One region of the Mesorhizobium sp. M3A.F.Ca.ET.080.04.2.1 genome, then DNA from elsewhere that is predicted to be linked to it. Evidence: predicted binding sites of a transcription regulator. Region 1 holds the regulator's gene; each other region holds the start of a gene.
What was found. The regulator PhoB, encoded in region 1, activates phosphate uptake and scavenging genes when phosphate is short. The targets are predictions, from matches to a motif close to TGTCATNNANCTGTCAT.
Positions count from the first base shown of each region.

Region 2: the regulator PhoB is predicted to act here: its motif matches at 1,377-1,393, upstream of EJ074_RS12560 (ceramide glucosyltransferase).
Region 3: the regulator PhoB is predicted to act here: its motif matches at 2,670-2,686, upstream of EJ074_RS04920 (RNA degradosome polyphosphate kinase).
Region 4: the regulator PhoB is predicted to act here: its motif matches at 1,399-1,415, upstream of EJ074_RS14995 (DUF1045 domain-containing protein).

Region 1 is NZ_CP034451.1:4,328,484-4,332,752, forward strand. Features, by position in the region: gene pstA (phosphate ABC transporter permease PstA) at 1-557, shown strand, start outside; gene pstB (phosphate ABC transporter ATP-binding protein PstB) at 554-1,357, shown strand; gene phoU (phosphate signaling complex protein PhoU) at 1,376-2,077, shown strand; gene phoB (phosphate regulon transcriptional regulator PhoB) at 2,097-2,786, shown strand; gene EJ074_RS20675 (ROK family protein) at 2,870-4,111, opposite strand.
Region 2 is NZ_CP034451.1:2,622,304-2,626,572, forward strand. Features, by position in the region: gene EJ074_RS12555 (O-succinylhomoserine sulfhydrylase) at 1-3, shown strand, start outside; gene EJ074_RS12560 (ceramide glucosyltransferase) at 136-1,281, opposite strand; gene apaG (Co2+/Mg2+ efflux protein ApaG) at 1,498-1,890, shown strand; gene EJ074_RS12570 (alpha/beta hydrolase) at 2,083-2,883, shown strand; gene EJ074_RS12575 (Hsp33 family molecular chaperone) at 3,018-4,052, opposite strand; gene argF (ornithine carbamoyltransferase) at 4,146-4,269, opposite strand, start outside.
Region 3 is NZ_CP034451.1:1,061,486-1,065,754, forward strand. Features, by position in the region: gene ppx (exopolyphosphatase) at 1-358, opposite strand, end outside; gene EJ074_RS04920 (RNA degradosome polyphosphate kinase) at 355-2,550, opposite strand; gene EJ074_RS04925 (zinc-finger domain-containing protein) at 2,763-3,008, shown strand; gene EJ074_RS04930 (FAD-dependent monooxygenase) at 3,036-4,265, shown strand.
Region 4 is NZ_CP034451.1:3,152,100-3,156,368, reverse strand. Features, by position in the region: gene EJ074_RS15005 (DUF3329 domain-containing protein) at 1-117, shown strand, start outside; gene iolB (5-deoxy-glucuronate isomerase) at 494-1,306, shown strand; gene EJ074_RS14995 (DUF1045 domain-containing protein) at 1,451-2,158, shown strand; gene EJ074_RS14990 (alpha-D-ribose 1-methylphosphonate 5-triphosphate diphosphatase) at 2,190-3,329, shown strand; gene phnN (phosphonate metabolism protein/1,5-bisphosphokinase (PRPP-forming) PhnN) at 3,326-3,952, shown strand; gene EJ074_RS14980 (ABC transporter permease) at 3,998-4,269, opposite strand, start outside.

The DNA.
Region 1 (4,269 bases):
GGCGCTTCTCGAAGCTCACCACGGTGGTGCGGTTCATCAACGACATCCTTCTGTCGGCGCCCTCGATCATCGTCGGCCTGTTCGTCTATGAGCTCCTGGTCCGGCCGATGGGGCATTTCTCGGCCATCGCCGGCGCCTTCGCGCTTGCCATTCTGGTGATTCCGGTGGTCGTGCGCACCACCGAGGATATGCTTCTGCTGGTGCCGAACGCCCTGCGCGAGGCCGGCACGGCGATCGGCGCGCCGCGCTGGATCGTCATCCGCTCCGTCGCCTATCGCGCCGCGCTGTCGGGCATCGTCACCGGCATATTGCTGGCGATCGCCCGCATTTCCGGCGAGACGGCGCCGCTGCTTTTCACCGCGCTCAACAACCAGTTCTGGTCGAGCAATCTCAACGCGCCGATGGCCAGCCTGCCGGTGACCATCTTCCAGTTTGCGCTCAGCCCCTATGAGGAATGGCAGCAACTGGCCTGGACCGGCGCCCTCGTAATCACCCTGACGGTTCTCGGGCTGAGCATCTTCGCCCGCAGCCTTACCGGACGCAGAGAGGACAGATGAAACCGATGTTGTCCACCGATTTGAACGTGGCCGAAGCAGCCGTCGAGAAGGCCAAGATCGAGGTCAAGAACCTCAACTTCTACTACGGCCAATCGAAGGCGCTGAAGGATATCAGCCTGACGCTGCCCGAACGCAGCGTCACCGCCTTCATCGGGCCGTCGGGCTGCGGGAAGTCGACGCTGCTGCGCGTCTTCAACCGCATCTACGAACTTTATCCGAAGCAGAGCGCCGAGGGCCAGGTGCTGCTCGACGGCAAGAACATCCTTGACCGCTCGCAGGACCTCAACCTGCTCAGGACCAAGATCGGCATGGTTTTCCAGAAGCCGACGCCGTTTCCGATGTCGATCTACGAGAACATCGCCTTCGGCGTCCGGCTTTACGAGAAGATCAGCAAGTCCGAGATGGACGGCCGCGTCGAGCAGGCGCTGAAGCGCGCGGCATTGTGGAACGAGGTCAAGGACAAGCTTCACGCCAGCGGCCAGAGCCTGTCCGGCGGCCAGCAGCAGCGGCTCTGCATCGCGCGTACCGTGGCGGTGAAGCCCGAGGTCATCCTGCTCGACGAGCCGGCCTCGGCGCTCGATCCGCTGTCGACCGCCAAGATCGAGGAACTGATCGACGAACTCCAGGCCGACTACACGATCGTCATCGTCACCCACAACATGCAGCAGGCGGCGCGCGTGTCCCGGCAGACGGCATTCATGTATCTCGGCGAGCTGGTCGAGTTCGACCGCACCGAGAAGATCTTCACCTCGCCCCGCGAGAAGCGCACGCAGGACTACATCACCGGCCGCTTCGGCTGATCTCATACGAGGACATGAATCATGGCCCATACGGTCGCTTCCTTCGACGAGGATCTCGCCCAGATCAGCCGGCTCATCCGTGACATGGGCGATCTTGCCGGCGCGATGGTCGGCGCCTCGACCAAGGCACTGCTCAATTCCGACAATGCGATGGCGCAGCGCGTGGTCTCCGACGACGCCATCATGGACGCCCGCCAGCGCGAGCTCGACGACCGCGCCATCACCCTGATCGCCAAGCGGCAGCCCATGGCCGACGACCTGCGCAATGTGGTCGGCGCCATCCGCATGGCCGGCGACCTCGAGCGCATCGGCGACCTCGCCAAGAACATCGCCAAGCGCGTCGGCACCGTCGGCGTCAGCGCCGCGCCGCGCGACCTCTCGCATTCCATCGACGGCATGGCGCAGCTTGTACTGATCCAGGTGCAGGGCGTGATCGAGGAGTATGCGGCGGGCGACGCGGCGGCACTCGCCAGGCTGCGCAACGACGACGAGCGCATCGACGTCAAGTACACTTCGGTCTTCCGTGAGCTCTTGACCTACATGATGGAAGATCCGCGCAACATCACCGCTTGCACGCACCTTTTGTTCTGCGCCAAGAATCTGGAGCGCATCGGCGACCATGTGACCAACATCGCCGAGAACGCCTATTACGTGCTGACCGGCACCCAATTGCCCGCAAACCGTCCGAAGCAGGACGAGATGTCGGCGCCGGCGGCCTGACGACAAGGGTGAATTTCCAATGATCGCGCCACGCATCATGGTGGTGGAGGACGAGGAGCCGCTGGGCGTGCTGCTCCGCTACAACCTCGAATCCGAGGGCTATCAGGTCGAAGTGGTGACGCGCGGCGACGAGGCCGAGATCCGCCTGCAGGAGAACGTGCCCGATCTGCTGGTGCTCGACTGGATGGTGCCGGCGGTTTCCGGCATCGAGCTGTGCCGGCGCCTCAGGATGCGGCCCGAGACGGAGCGGCTGCCGATCATCATGCTGACCGCGCGCGGCGAGGAGAGCGACCGGGTGCGCGGGCTGTCGACCGGCGCCGACGACTATCTGGTCAAGCCGTTCTCGACGCCGGAATTCATGGCACGCGTCAAGGCGCTGCTGCGCCGCGCGAAGCCGGAGGTGCTGTCCAGCGTGCTCAAGGTCGGCGACATCGTGCTCGACCGTGAATCGCACCGTGTCTACCGCAAGAAGAGCGAGATCCGGCTCGGACCGACCGAGTTCCGGCTGCTCGAATTCATGATGCGCCATCCCGGCCGCGTGTTCTCGCGCAGCCAGCTGCTCGACAATGTCTGGGGCGAGACGATCTATATCGACGAGCGCACGGTGGATGTGCATGTCGGGCGCCTGCGCAAGGCGGTCAACAACGGCCGCATGCCGGATGTCATCCGCACCATTCGCGGGGCGGGCTACGCGATAAGGGAGGATTAGGTCCGGCGGCGACCCTTATGCCGACCTCGAGGGCGCCCGGCCAACCTTCAGCATTGGTGGCGATCTATCGAAGCAGCGTTGGCTCACGCCACGTTCTTTCCGGCGCCTGCCCGTGCCTGGATGCCCGGCGCGAAGATCTCCTGGTCGACGAAGGTCAGCGCGCGGACGGCGCAGCCCTCGCGGATCAGCGGCAATTCATTCGGCTCGGTGTCGAAGGAAATCGACTTCGAATGCTGGCCGCCGGCGGTCTGGGCGATGGCTGCGCGCAGCGCCGGCTCGATCAGGTCGAAGGCGGCGGCGCTGACGCCGACCATGGCGACCGGCGCCGGGTCGATCAGCGCGAACAGGCTGCCGAGGCCGAAGCCCAGCGCCTCTCCCGCCCGGCGATAGGCTTCGCGCTCCGGGCCGTCATTCTCGCGTGCCCGTGCCGCCAGAGCCCGCATGTCGGCGTCGCCGATGTCGACCGGCTCGGCATCCTCGCCCATCCGCATGGCGTTGCGCCAGATCGCGTAGTTGCCGGCATAGGCCTCGACGCAGCCGCGCCGCCCGCAGCGGCAGAGCGCACCGCCGGGTCGGTGGATCATGTGGCCGAACTCGCCGCCCGAAGAATGGGTGCCGGTGAACAGCTCGCCCTTCAGCACCAGGCCCATGCCAATGCCATGCGAGAGCAGGATGGCGATGAAATTGTCGCGGTAGCGCTCGGGTTCGCGCCACTGCAGCGCCACCGCCATCATGTTGCAGTCGTTCTCCATGGTGGCCGGGATGCCGAATTCCTGTTCCAGTATGTCGGCAAAGGCAATGTCGGTCAGCGGCGTGATCGGCGACCACAGCATCAAGCGGGCATGGGAATCGGTGATGCCTTGGATGCCCATGGCGATGCGGGCGACGCTGCTGACGTCGAGGTCGGGGTCCTCCAGCCGGCGCCGGACGATTGCGGTGCATTCGCCGATCAGTTCATCGCGGGGCAGGGTGAGAGTGTCGAGGCGGCGCTGCTCCTCGGCGATGACCTGGCCAGCATAGTCGATGACGGCGACGGAGAGGAAATTCAGCGACAGCACCACCGTGACCACCGCAGCCGCCTCGGGGTTGAGGGCAAGGCCGACCTGTGGCCGCCCCCGCTTCAGCGCTGCCGCCTCGCTCGCCTTGCTCTCGGCGAGTATGCCTTCCTGAATAAGGTCGGAGGAGATCGCGGATATGGTCGAATGGCTGAGCCCGGTGGTGGCGGCGATCTCCGTGCGCGACGGCTGCCCACCCCGGCGCACGGCCGCAAGCACCATCGCACGGTTGCGCCGACGCAGGTCGTCGTGGCGGATTCCCACCGACATCGTTTGCATTCCTCCCAGTCACCGCAGGCTTTCCGATGACATGGGCAGCGGGTGACAGGTGTGGATAGTGGCAGAACCAGGCGAAGCTGTCATTATTTATTGCGGAACCCGAAAAAAAGTTGCTGTCAGCTCAAAAACCCTCAGAATCGCAGTTGACA
Region 2 (4,269 bases), 1.7 Mb from region 1:
TAGGCGGTGCCGGTTGGGCGCCGCTTAATGCATGTCGCTAGAAGTGTGCAGCGGTTCTGGGACAACGACATGCATCAAAGCAAAGGCCTGAAGCGCGTGAACTGAATTCGCTAATGCGTATCAGTGCGACCCGCTTTAGGCGCCCTCTTCCAGCTCGGTCATCGCATTGGCGCGGATGGTCATGGCGTTGCCGCGCCAGTCGACGGCACCGCCGAACCAGCCGCGCGCCCAGATGGCGGGAAGCAGGGCGTCGCGCACCATCATCGCGGTGATGCTGCGCGGCGATAGATACCAGCCCTTGGACGAGGCGAGCAGGCATTCCGGCAGATAGGCGATGGCCAGCACGCAAAGCGCCGTGGCAGGCAGGCTGACGCCGGCGCTGGCCGCCGCGATCAGCGCGAGCAAGAGCGGAGCCGCCACGCCGGTGAGGACCTCGGGGACGAAGAATTGCGGGAAGGTGACGCGCCGCAGCCTCGCCCAGCGCGCCTGGCGCGACCAGACTTCGGCGAGCCGACGCTGGCCGAGCGGCTGCTCGAAGGGCGCTGCGACCAGATTGACCTTCAGGCCAAGCCCGTTGACCAGCTTGGTGGCGGCCGCATCCTCGGCGATCTCGGCAGCCAAAGCGTGGATGCCGCCACTGCCGTCGAGCAGCGGCTTGTTCCACAGCATGCTCTTGCCTTGGGCAAAGCCGAGGCCGAGCGCTTCGCCGGCATATTGCCAGCGCGCCTGCAACGTGTTGAGGAAGGCACATTCGACCTCGGCCCAGAAGCCGTCCGGGCGCGAGCCGATCGGCGTCGAGCAGACGAGGCCGGTATCCGGCCGCCATGCCGCCAGCAGATGCTGGACATAGTCCTTCGGCATCAGCACGTTGGAATCGGCAAGGATCACCCAATCGTTCCGGGCCGCCTGCCATCCCTTGACGCAATTGTTGAGCTTGGGATTGGCGCTCACCTTGTCGTCGCCGATGAGCAACCGCGCCGGAACCTTGGGGTATCGCGCGATCGCGGCACTGACGAGTTTGATTACCGGATCTTCGCCATGGGCGACGCAGAAGATCAGCTCGTAGCGCGGCCAGTCGAGCGAGAAGGCGCGCTGGAGCGTCTCCCTTGTGAACGCCTCGACGCCACGCAGAGGCACAACGATCGAGACGGCCGGCTGCTTGCTTGCAGGGGGAGCAATGACGTGGCGCCGCTTCAGCCGCGATGCCGCCAAGAGGATGCTGGCGAGATTGGAAACAAGTAGGGCTGACGAGGTGACGGCGGCCGCGAAAGTCAGTTCCATCGAAGTCTGGCACTCCCGAAAGGCCGCCCGCGGCCATCCATTCGACGGAGCGCCCGAGTCGCCCGACACGGTTTGTGCACACCAACCATTGTCATGTGTCACTCAAATGACATTGTTTGGCGGCACTGCGCGTCGAGGTCGGGAGATTGGGCTGCCTTGCGTTGATAATGCCGCGCAGCGCGACAAATATTTCCTGCCGCAGCACCGGAGTTGCTCATGTATCGCGCCGTGACGCGGAACATAGAAGTGCAGGTCAGGCCGTTCTTCCTGGAGGATCGCTCCGATCCATCAGAGAACCGCTATGTCTGGGGATACCAGGTGACGATCGACAATCGATCGGAAGAGTTCGTTCAGCTTCTATCGCGCTACTGGCACATCACCGACGGTCATGGCCGCGTCGAGGAAGTGCGTGGCGCGGGCGTCGTCGGCGACCAGCCGGAACTCAACCCCGGCGACAGCTACCAGTACACGTCGGGCTGCCCCCTCTCGACGCCGTCCGGCATCATGGTCGGCCACTATACGATGCGCAACGGGCGCGGCGAGATGTTCGACGTCGCGATCCCGGCCTTCTCGCTCGACATGCCGGGCACAAGGCGGACGGTGAATTAGTGCCGGCCTGTCCGCGCATCTTGGCGCCACATATCGACTGGCTGCATGCGCCATCTCTGCTCCAACTGGATCAGTCCGATTGGCGCTGCCGCAGGATCGGCACTTTCGCCAAACGCAGCGTCCAATGCCAAGCGATGCCGTGAAAGCGCCGCGCCAACAGGAGTGTCCGGCCATGCTCGAAGCAGCAGCCTCATGAGCAGTATTGAAACAGGATTGTTTCTCGGCCGGATACCATTCGCGAAAGTCGGAACGCGACCGGAAAGTCTTATTGTCATCAACGGCGGTCAAGGGTTCATGATGAAGCCCGAACCTTCCAGATTGGAAAAGGACGCCAGACGGCTCAAACGGATCCTTCCACCGGGCATGAGCTTTGTGCTGATCAGCTACGATCCAGATCCAAAAGACGATGTTTCACTCAGGAATATGGCTCGAGACATCTCAGAGATCATCGACACCAACCTCAACAAGCCGGCACGTTTGATGGGTATTTCCTATGGCGGCGTGGTGGCAACGCATGTGGCCGCAGACTATCCCGACTCCGTGGAAAAACTGATCTTACTGGCGAGCGCACATGGCTTTTCGGCCGATGGAAAAAAGCGGCTCCACAGACAGATCCAATTCGCGAAAGACGAACAATTTCATGTGCTGGAGGAATTCGCGACGGTATTTCGGCGACCGTGGCTGAACCTGCTGTTGCGTTTTCGCCTGATGTTCAAACGCAGATTGATTGCACGAATGGGAGCCCAGAGTTCAATCGTCCGCTACCTCGAAGCAATGCTCCACAACAATGTGACGAACGAAGACCTTCGCAACATCTCGGCCAGAACCTTGATCCTAGGCGGTGAAAGGGACCAGTTCTTCGGCAGCGGCATGATGGAAGCCGCCGCGAGTGGGATCGGGGGAGCGAAGCTCATGGTGCTCGCGGAAGAAACCCATATGGCCCCAGTCGAACGAGCATCAGATGTCCGCAAGCACATCCAGGAATTCATTTGACGTCGGCATACCGCGGCAACGAAGCCCTATCAAACAAGGGAACGACGCCAAGGCGAGCTAAAATCCTCTCCCCCGACGGGTCTCTCGGGGGAGAGAAGACAGATGGGGAAAGGTCTTGTGAACAAGAAGCGACCTTATCCAGCCGCCACGAACTCCGTCGGATCGAAATCGTACTGCGTCGAGCAGAATTCGCAGGCGACATGGATGCCGCCCTCTTCGGTCGAGTCCTTGATCTCCTGCGCCGAAAAACCCTCGAGAATGCCGCGGATCTTTTCGCGCGAGCAGGAGCATTCGTCGGCGACCGGCACACCGCGGAAGACACGCACGCCGTGCTCGTGGAACAGCCGGTAGAGCAGCCGTTCGGCGCCCACGGTCGGATCGATCAACTCGGTCGGCTCGGTGGTGCCGAGCAGTGCCAGAAGCTCCTGCCAGGAATTGTCGGCCGGCTCGTGCGTCACATTGCGCGGATCGCCGTCGCCGCCCGAAATATCGGGAACGCGCATCCGCTCCGACGCCTGCGGCAGGAACTGCGCCAGGATGCCGCCGGCGCGCCATTGCTCACGCGCGCCGCCGGGGCCGGGCGTCACCAGCTTGGCGACCGACATTCTGAGATCGGTCGGGATCTGCTCCGACTGCCGGAAATAGGTGCGAGCGGCGTCCTCCAGCGACGTGCCGTCAAGCTGGACGATACCCTGATAGCGCTGCGTATGCGCGCCCTGGTCGATGGTCAGCGCCAGGACGCCTGCGCCGAGCAGCGCCTGCTGCGAGGTCTGGCCCGTTGCGGTCAGCGCCTCGAGCCTGTCGGCATCAAATCGCGCATAGGCCCGCAGCGCGTGCGGCGTGGTGAAGTCCGCCACCAGCATGTCGACCGGCCCGTCGGTGCGGGTCTGCAGGATGAACTTACCTTCGAACTTCAATGAGGTGCCGAGCAGCACGGTCAGCACGCAGGCCTCCGCGAGCAGGCGGGCGACCGGCTCTGGATAGTCGTGGCGGCTCAAAATGGCGTCGAGCATCGGCCCGAGTTGCACGGTGCGGCCGCGCACGTCGAGCGGCGCGACCTCGTACGGAACGACATGGTCGTCGCCGGCGAAGCCGAATTCACCGAGTCTGGGTTGATGTTCAGCCAATGGGCGGGTTTCCAACATGACAAAGCTCCGGGGCGCGGCCATGCCGCCCGGCGGGCAGCATGCGCAGGAACGCGCTCGATTTGCGTGATGGCCCGCAGATAGGCATCACGTTGGCCCGGATCAAGGCAACCCCATTCAAGCGCCCAGGCACCAGGCCAGCACCGCCTTCTGGGCGTGCAGCCGGTTCTCGGCCTCGTCGAACACCACCGAATGCGGCCCGTCGATCACCTCGTCGGTCACCTCCTCGCCACGATGCGCC
Region 3 (4,269 bases), 2.9 Mb from region 1:
CGCTGAGCACGCGGATCTCTGTCTTCAGCACATCCTCGGCCCGGTGGATGAAGTCCGGGCCGTTGATCGCCTCGCGCGCGGCCGCCGTCGCCAGCACGTAGATGTGCTCGGCACCGGCCTGTTCGGAGAGCGCGCGAAAGCGGCGGAACTCCTCCATCGAACGCGTCACCGCCTCGGGATCGAGCTGACCGGTGGAAACGATGCCGCGGCCGAGACCGGCCAGCATCTTTTCATTGAACAATATGGTCGGCGAGCGCGCCAGCCCCTCATAGACGACGAGGCGGATCGAGTTCGATCCGATGTCGATGATGGACAGCGGCCGCCGGTCCTGGAGCCGGCCTTGGGAAGCTGAAATCACGCCGCGCCGTTCTTTTTGCGGCGCTTGAACTGGGCAATGCGCTTGGGCGCATGCGACTTCAGCGCATCGCCCCGTCCGGACAGGCTCGGATTGGTCATGAAATATTCCTGCGCGTTGAACGGCTCCTCGCCCTCTTCCAGCATGACGCGCCGGGAGGTCCCGTCAGCCAATACGTCGAAACTTTGCTGGTTGTCCATGACGTTGCCGAGCATGATCTGGCCAAGCACCTGTTCATGCACAGTTGGATTGGTGATCGGCACCAGGGTCTCGACGCGGCGGTCGAGGTTGCGCGGCATCATGTCGGCCGAGGAGATGTAGACGATCGCCTCGTCCGACGGCAGGCCGTGGCCGTTGCCGAAACAGAAGATGCGGCTGTGCTCTAGAAAGCGGCCGACGATCGACTTCACCCTGATGTTCTCGGACAGGCCCGGCACCTGCGGGCGCAGGCAGCAGATGCCGCGCACGACGAGGTCGACCTCGACGCCGGCGCGGCTGGCGTCATAAAGCGCGTCGATGACGATGGGGTCGACGAGCGCGTTCATCTTCATCCAGATGCGGGCTGGCCTGCCTTCCTGGGCATGGACTACTTCTTCCGCGATATGTTTCAGGATGCGCGTGCGCAGCGTGAAGGGCGACACGGCAAGCCGCATCTCCTCCGCGGGTTCGGCGTAGCCGGTGATGAAGTTGAAGAGCTGGGCGACGTCGCGCGCGATCGTAGCGTCGGTCGTGAAGAAGGACAGGTCGGTATAGATGCGGGCGGTAACCGGATGGTAGTTGCCGGTGCCCAGGTGCACGTAGTTGCGCAGCCTGCCGTCCTCGCGACGCACGATCAGCGACATCTTGGCGTGGGTCTTCAATTCCAGGAAGCCGAACACGACCTGAACGCCGGCCCGCTCGAGGTCGCGCGCCCAGCGGATGTTGGCCTCCTCGTCGAACCGCGCCTTGAGCTCGACAAGTGCCGTCACCGACTTGCCTGCCTCGGCAGCATCGACCAGCGCACGCACGATCGGACTGTCGTTGGAAGTGCGGTACAGTGTCTGCTTGATCGCCACCACTTCCGGGTCGGCCGCCGCCTGGCGCAGGAACTGCACGACGACGTCGAAGGATTCGTAGGGGTGATGGACGATGATGTCCTTCTCGCGGATGGCGGCGAAGCAATCGCCGCCATGCTCGCGGATGCGCTCCGGAAAGCGCGGATTGTAAGGGGTGAATTTGAGGTCGTCGCGCGGAACGGCGACGATCTCGGAAATCTGGCTGAGCGCCAGCGGACCGGTCAGCACGCTGATGCGGTTCGACGAGACGCCGAGCTCACCGGCGACGAATTCGCGCAGTTCGGACGGCATGGCCACATCGAATTCGATGCGGATGACGGAACCGCGCCGGCGGCGCTTCAGCGCCGTCTCGAACAGGCGCACCAGATCCTCCGACTCCTCTTCCACCTCGATATCGCTGTCGCGGATGATGCGGAACGTGCCGGAGCCCTTGACTTCGTAGCCGGGGAACAGCTTGCCGATGTAGAGGCCGACCGCCTCCTCGAGCGGGATGAAGCGGACGTGATGCTTGCGGTCGGGCAGACGGATGAAGCGCTTCAGCGCCACCGGCAGGCGCAGCAGCGCGCTCATTTGCTCGCCATTCTTGCGATGGCGCAGTTGCAGAGCCATCGAGAAGCCGAGATTGGGAATGAACGGGAACGGGTGCGCCGGGTCGATCGACAGCGGCGTCAGCACCGGGAACACCTGGTCCTGGAAATGCTCCTCCAGCCAGGCCTTCTCGTCCTTGCTGAGACCGTCGCGGGTGATGCTTTCGATGCCCTCCTTGTTGAGCAAATCCATCAGCGTCGACAGGCTTTTCTGCTGGTCCTCCTGCAGGCGCTCGACCTCGCGCAGCAACTGCTCGAGCTGCTGTTCGGGGGTGCGGCCATCCGGGCTCTTGAGCGCGATGCCCTCGCGCACCTGGCCGGCGAGGCCGGCGACACGCACCATGAAGAACTCGTCGAGATTGGCGGCCGAGATGGACAGGAAGCGCACGCGCTCGAGCAGCGGATGATGCGCGTTCAGCGATTCCTCGAGCACGCGGCGGTTGAACTGCAGCCAGGAAAATTCGCGGTTGACGAAACGGTCGGGATTGCCCCCCTCCGGGCTCGCCGCCTCGATGGTGATGAACTCGCTCTGTACCGGCTTCAGTTCGTTCATGGTTCCTCTTGCCCTGCCTTGGCTGCCTTGGCCGCATTTCCGCCACGCCAAGCGCTTCCGCTTGGCTGCAAACTCGTCAGGCCGGTTAACCGGCTCAACTTATCCTCTGACAGGGTTTTACGACAGTTTCATTTCATCGATCTTGCAAACTGGCGGGTTATGATCCAGATGCAAGCGGGCCGAAAATCAAGCCGAACCTATTGGAGACGACGATGGCAGGCGGTTCCATTCCCCATTTCCAGAACGACGCGGGCCATCCGGCGATCGATATCGGCGTCAAGGAGTTCATGTGCACGGGCGCCAATCCGCCCTTCGACCACCCGCATGTATTCCTCGACATGGGCGACGACAATGAGAAGGTCTGCCCCTATTGCTCGACGCTCTTCCGCTATTCGCCGAAGCTGAAGGCGACGGAAACGCAGCCCGCCGGCTGCCTCTATGTCGACCAGGCCGCCTGATCTCAGATCATGAATGACGGCTAGGCCATGAATGAGACGCGGTCCCGGCAGATCATCATCGCGGGGGCCGGCGTCGCCGGGCTGACGGCTGCACTTGCCTTCGCACGCCGCGGTCATGCGGTCAGGATATTCGAGCAGGCAAAGACTCTCGAGGCCGCCGGAGCCGGCATCCAGCTTTCGCCCAACGCGACGCGCATCCTGCGCCAGCTCGGCGTTCTTGACCGCTTGCTGCCCAATGCCGTCAGGCCGGAAGCGGTGGTGTTGAAGGACGCCGCGAGCCTGCGCGAATTGGCGCGCGTGCCGTTGCGCGGGGCCAGCGAAGCCCGCTGGGGCGCGCCCTATCTCGTCGCGCACCGGGGCGACCTGCAGGCGGCGCTGCTTGGGGCCGTTGCCGAGCATCCCGACATAGAAATCGTCACCGGCGCGCGAGTAAGCGGCATTGCGGCGGCGCCGCAAGGCATAGCCGTGACTGCGGAAACGGACGGCCGGAAGATCGAGGCGGAGGGGCAGCTGCTGGTCGGCGCTGACGGCGTCTGGTCGTCGGTTCGAACGCAGCTTGCCGGCAGCGAGTCCGCTTTCCGGCGAAGCCGGTTCTCGGGCGAGCTTGCCTGGCGCGCCACGGTCCGCGCCGACAGCGCGGCCGGCGAGGCCTTTGCGGGGATCGGCGCGGGCGACTGCGTCACCACCTTCCTGCATCCCGGGTTCCATCTGGTGGCCTACCCCGTCAGCAAGGGCAGCGCCTTCAATCTCGCCGCCTTCACCAAGGGAGAGCGCATCGCCGAAAGCTGGTCCGGCCACGCCGACCCCGCGCTCCTCGCTGGCGCCATGCGCGGCACCGCGCCGTCGCTGACACGGCTTGTCGCCCTCGCGGGACCGTGGACGGCGTTTCCAATCCACACCGTCGAGCAGCGGCGCTGGACGGCCCAACGCGTCGCGCTGATCGGCGACGCGGCGCATGCGATGACGCCTTTTGCGGCGCAGGGCGCGGCGATGGCAATCGAAGACGCCGCGATGCTTGCCAGCCTGATCCCCGACCTTCCGGCCGACCTGCAGGAAAGCCTTTCTATCTGGGAAAATCTCAGGCGCCCACGCATCGAGAAAGTGCTCCGGCGCGGCGCGCTCAACCGGCTTGCCTGGCATGCCTGGGGCCCGGTGGCGATCGCCCGCAACCTGGTGCTGGCGACGCGGCCGGGAGAGAAGCTGGCCGCAGATCTGGACTGGCTTTATGGGTGGGAGGAGCGGAAGGTGGTGAGGTGAGCTT
Region 4 (4,269 bases), 1.2 Mb from region 1:
TCCGGCACACCTTTCTGGGGCGTCATCGCGCTCGGCTTCGCCGGCTATGCGGTGTGGCAGTTCTTCTACCTATACAAGCCGGCCGAGGAGAAGCCGCCTGTTGAGCCGAAAGAATGATCGGAACCATGGCGCAGAAGCTTTTGTGGATTGGATCCTGCGTGTCTGAGGGATCGCATACGTTGGCGGTTGGCCGAAACGCCTCTCGCTCCGTCATCCACGGGCGAAGCGACGCGGCGCAGACCAGAGGATCCATGCCGTGACGTCAACACAGCCGCCGCGGTACAGAATTCTGCTCCGCTGCGCCTTTCGACCGAGGTTACGGCATGGATCCTAGGGTCTCCGCGACGGAGCTTCGCTCCTGCTGCGCCCTAGGATGACGACATTGAGAGGGACCGGCCAATCTCCAAGCTTTGTAAATAGTCCATCGAACGATGCGATCTCGGCTGCAAACAGACTGAAAAATCGGAATGTCCCGGAACTAAGGAGACAAAAAATGTCGAAACTGCTCGTCAAGGCCGACAAGGGGCACGGCCGCGTCGCTCACGTCACGCCGCAAAGCGCCGGCTGGACTTACGTCGGCTTCGACCTCCATCGCCTGAAGCCCGGCGAGACGGCATCCGGCGAGACGGGCAACCGCGAGGTCTGCCTGGTCTTCGTCACCGGCAAGGGTAGCGCATCGGTCGGCGGCAAGGGTCTCGGCCTGCTCGGCGAGCGCATGTCGCCCTTCGAGGGCAAGCCCTGGTCGGTCTATGTGCCGCAGGGCTCCGACTGGTCGGTGACCGCCGATACCGAGCTCGAGCTCGCGGTCTGCTCGGCGCCGGGCCTCGGCGGTGGGCTTCCAGCACGCGTCATCGGACCCGAGGATCTCGGCCAGGAAGTGCGCGGCAAAGGCACCAACACGCGCTACGTCACCAACATCCTGCCCGAGGGCAAACCCGCCGACTCGCTGCTGGTGGTCGAAGTCATCACCCCCGGCGGCCACACTTCCAGTTATCCACCGCACAAGCACGACCAGGACAATCTGCCGGCCGAGTCCTATCTCGAGGAGACCTACTATCATCGGCTCAACCCGCCGCAAGGCTTTGCCTTCCAGCGCGTCTACACGGATGCCAACGACAACGGCGAGCGCGATCTGGACGAAGCAATGGCGATCGAGGACGGCGACGTCGTGCTGGTCCCGAAGGGGTACCATCCCTGCGCGGCCTGCCACGGCTACGATCTCTATTATCTCAACGTCATGGCCGGTCCGAAGCGGACCTGGAAGTTCCATAACGCGACCGAACATGAGTGGCTGATGAAGGCTTGAGGTCCGACGCCGCCCGAACTGTTGGTCCAGCGCTAAAAAAGTCGCCGGCTAAGCACCGCCAGGGTTTATTTGCCTTCGAAAACCCACGAAAGCTTCGTCAATCCGTCATGGAAATCACCTATGGCGGGCTGACGAGGATCTTTCATGCGTTACGCCATCTATTACACGCCACGGCAGGACGAGCGCCTGGCGCGCGTCGCCGCCAACTGGCTGGGACGCGACCCTTTCGGCGCGGCGACGCGCCCAGTCGAGGCCGTGGGTGATCTGTCGGCGGCCGAAGTGGCCTTTCACACCGCTTCTGCCAGGCGCTATGGATTCCACGCAACGCTGAAGGCGCCGTTCCGGCTGGCGCCGAACGAGACGGAAGCCTCGCTTCGCGTCGCCCTCGACAGTTTCGCCGAAGCGGCGCCACCAGTCGTCATTCCGCGGCTTGTCGTCGGCCAGATCGACGGTTTTTTCGCGCTGGTGCCGGAAGCCCCGTTTGCCGCCCTCAACAGTTTCGCCGGCGAGGTCGTGCGCGGCTTCGACCGGTTTCGCGCGCCGCTGACGGAAGCCGAGATCGAACGGCGCAGTCCCGACTCGCTGAAGCCGGAGGAGTTCCGCAATCTTTGCCAATGGGGCTATCCCTACGTTTTCGAGACTTTCCGGTTCCACATGACGGTGTCCGGCCGCGTTGGGCCACAGGAAAGCCGCCGTCTTCGTGCAGCAATCGACAGCCTGTTCGCGGACGTGCTGCTGCATCCGGTGCCGGTGGATGCGCTGACGCTGTTTGTCGAGCCGGAACCGGGCGCGCCGTTCATGGTGCTCTCCCACCATGCGCTCAGCCGCCGCCCCGCCAGAAAAACCGCCTGATGCCAGTGCCTGAGACCATGGACCGCCTGAAATGACCGCCGAAACCGTGCTCGCCAATGCCCGCATCGTGCTTGCCGACGAGATCGTCGAGGGCTCTCTGCTGCTGCGCGAAGGCCTGATCGCAGCGATCGAGCCGGGCGCTACCCGCGCCGGCGAGGACATGGGCGGCGACTATATCCTCCCGGGTCTGGTCGAGCTGCACACCGACCATCTCGAAGGCCATTACGCGCCGCGTCCCAAGGTGCGCTGGAACCCGATCGCCGCCGTGCTTGCCCATGACGCGCAGGTGGCGACCGCCGGCATCACCACCGTGCTCGACGCCCTGCGCGTCGGCATGGACGAGGATGCCGACCTGAAGTCCGACGACATCCGCAAGCTCGCCGACGCGATCGCCGACAGCGTCAAGCAGGATCGGTTGCGGGCAGAGCACTTCATCCATCTGCGCTGCGAGGTCTCGGCGCCGGACTGCCTGAAAGCCTTCGTCAATTTCGAGGCCGACGACCGGGTGAGGCTCGCTTCGCTGATGGACCATGCGCCGGGCCAGCGCCAGTTCGTCGACATCGAGACCTATGCCTCGTATTACCAGCGCAAGCTGAAGCTGACGGGCCGCGATTTCCAGGAATTCTGTGACAAGCGCATGGCGGAATCGGCGATTAACTCTGGCCCGAACCGCGCCTTCATTTCCGCCGCCTGCCGCGAGCGCGGCATCGTGCTCGCCAGCCATGACGACGCTACCGCCGGCCATGTCGAGGAAGCGGTGGAGCAGGGCGTGCAGGTTGCCGAGTTCCCGACCACCGAGGAGGCGGCAAGGGCTTCCAAGGCGGCGGGCCTCGGCGTGCTGATGGGGGCGCCCAACGTCATGCGCGGCGCCTCGCATTCGGGCAACGTCTCGGCGAGGTCGCTCGCCGGCGACGGCCTGCTCGACATATTGTCATCCGACTACATTCCCTTCAGCCTGATCCAGTCGGCCTTCTTCCTCGGCAATGTCGTGGAAGGCATCTCTCTGCCGCAGGCTGTCGCCATGGTCTCCAAGAACCCGGCCGAGGCTGTCGGCTTGACTGATCGAGGCGTCATCGGGTCGGGCCGCCGCGCCGACCTGGTGCGCGTGCGCGTCGACGACCACGTCCCGGTCGTGCGAACCGTCTGGCGCGAAGGGCGCCGGGTGGCATGATGGTTTCGGCACTGATCGAGCGCGAGCTCACCGAAGCGCATCCTATCCGCACCGGCGTCTTCGTCGCGGTGGTCGGCCCGAGCGGCGCCGGCAAGGACACGGTGATCGGCTATGCAAAAAGCCGTTTTGCCGGCGAGCCTCGGCTGCATTTCGTGCGCCGGGTGATCACCAGGCCGAGCGACGCGGCAAGCGAGGATCATGACACGCTGGCCGATGCTGCCTTCGCCGAGGCCGAAGCCGACGGCGCCTTTGCCATCTGCTGGGACGCGCACGGCCTGCGCTATGGTCTGCCGGCCGATGTCGATGGAGCGATTGCCCGCGGTCATGTCGCGGTAGCCAATGTCTCCCGCGCCGCCATCACGGCGCTGCGCGCGCGCTATTGCAACCTTGCCGTGGTCGAGATCACCGCCGCGCCCGAGATCCTCGCACAGCGCCTGGCGGCGCGCGGCCGTGAATCGCGCGGCGAGGTGCTGGCTCGTCTGGCCCGCAGCACCAGCGTTGCGCTCGCCGGGCCGGACGTCACCTCGATCGACAACAGCGGCGCCATGGAGATCGCCGGCGAGCGCTTCGCCGAGGTGCTGCGCAAGGCAATGGCGTTCTCCGACCTGTCCGGGATGATCTGAGGCAGCCTTTCCCTTTTGCCGCAAGGAGAGAAGGACGAGGCAGAGCTACTCCGCAGGCGCGCCGGCGACGTTCCTGCGCGTCGCTTCCATCATCCGGCGCCGGGCGCGGAACACGCCCCATTGCTGGTCGACCAGCACGCCGATCAGGATCACCCCGCCCATCACCGCGAAGTTCAGCGAGGAGGGGATGCCGAGCAGGTTGACCAGGTTCTGCAGTTCCTGCAGCAGCACCGTGCCGAGCAGGACGCCGATCAGCGAGCCCTCGCCGCCGCGCAGCGAGAAGCCGCCGAGCACTGCCGCGGCGATGGCGTAGAGTT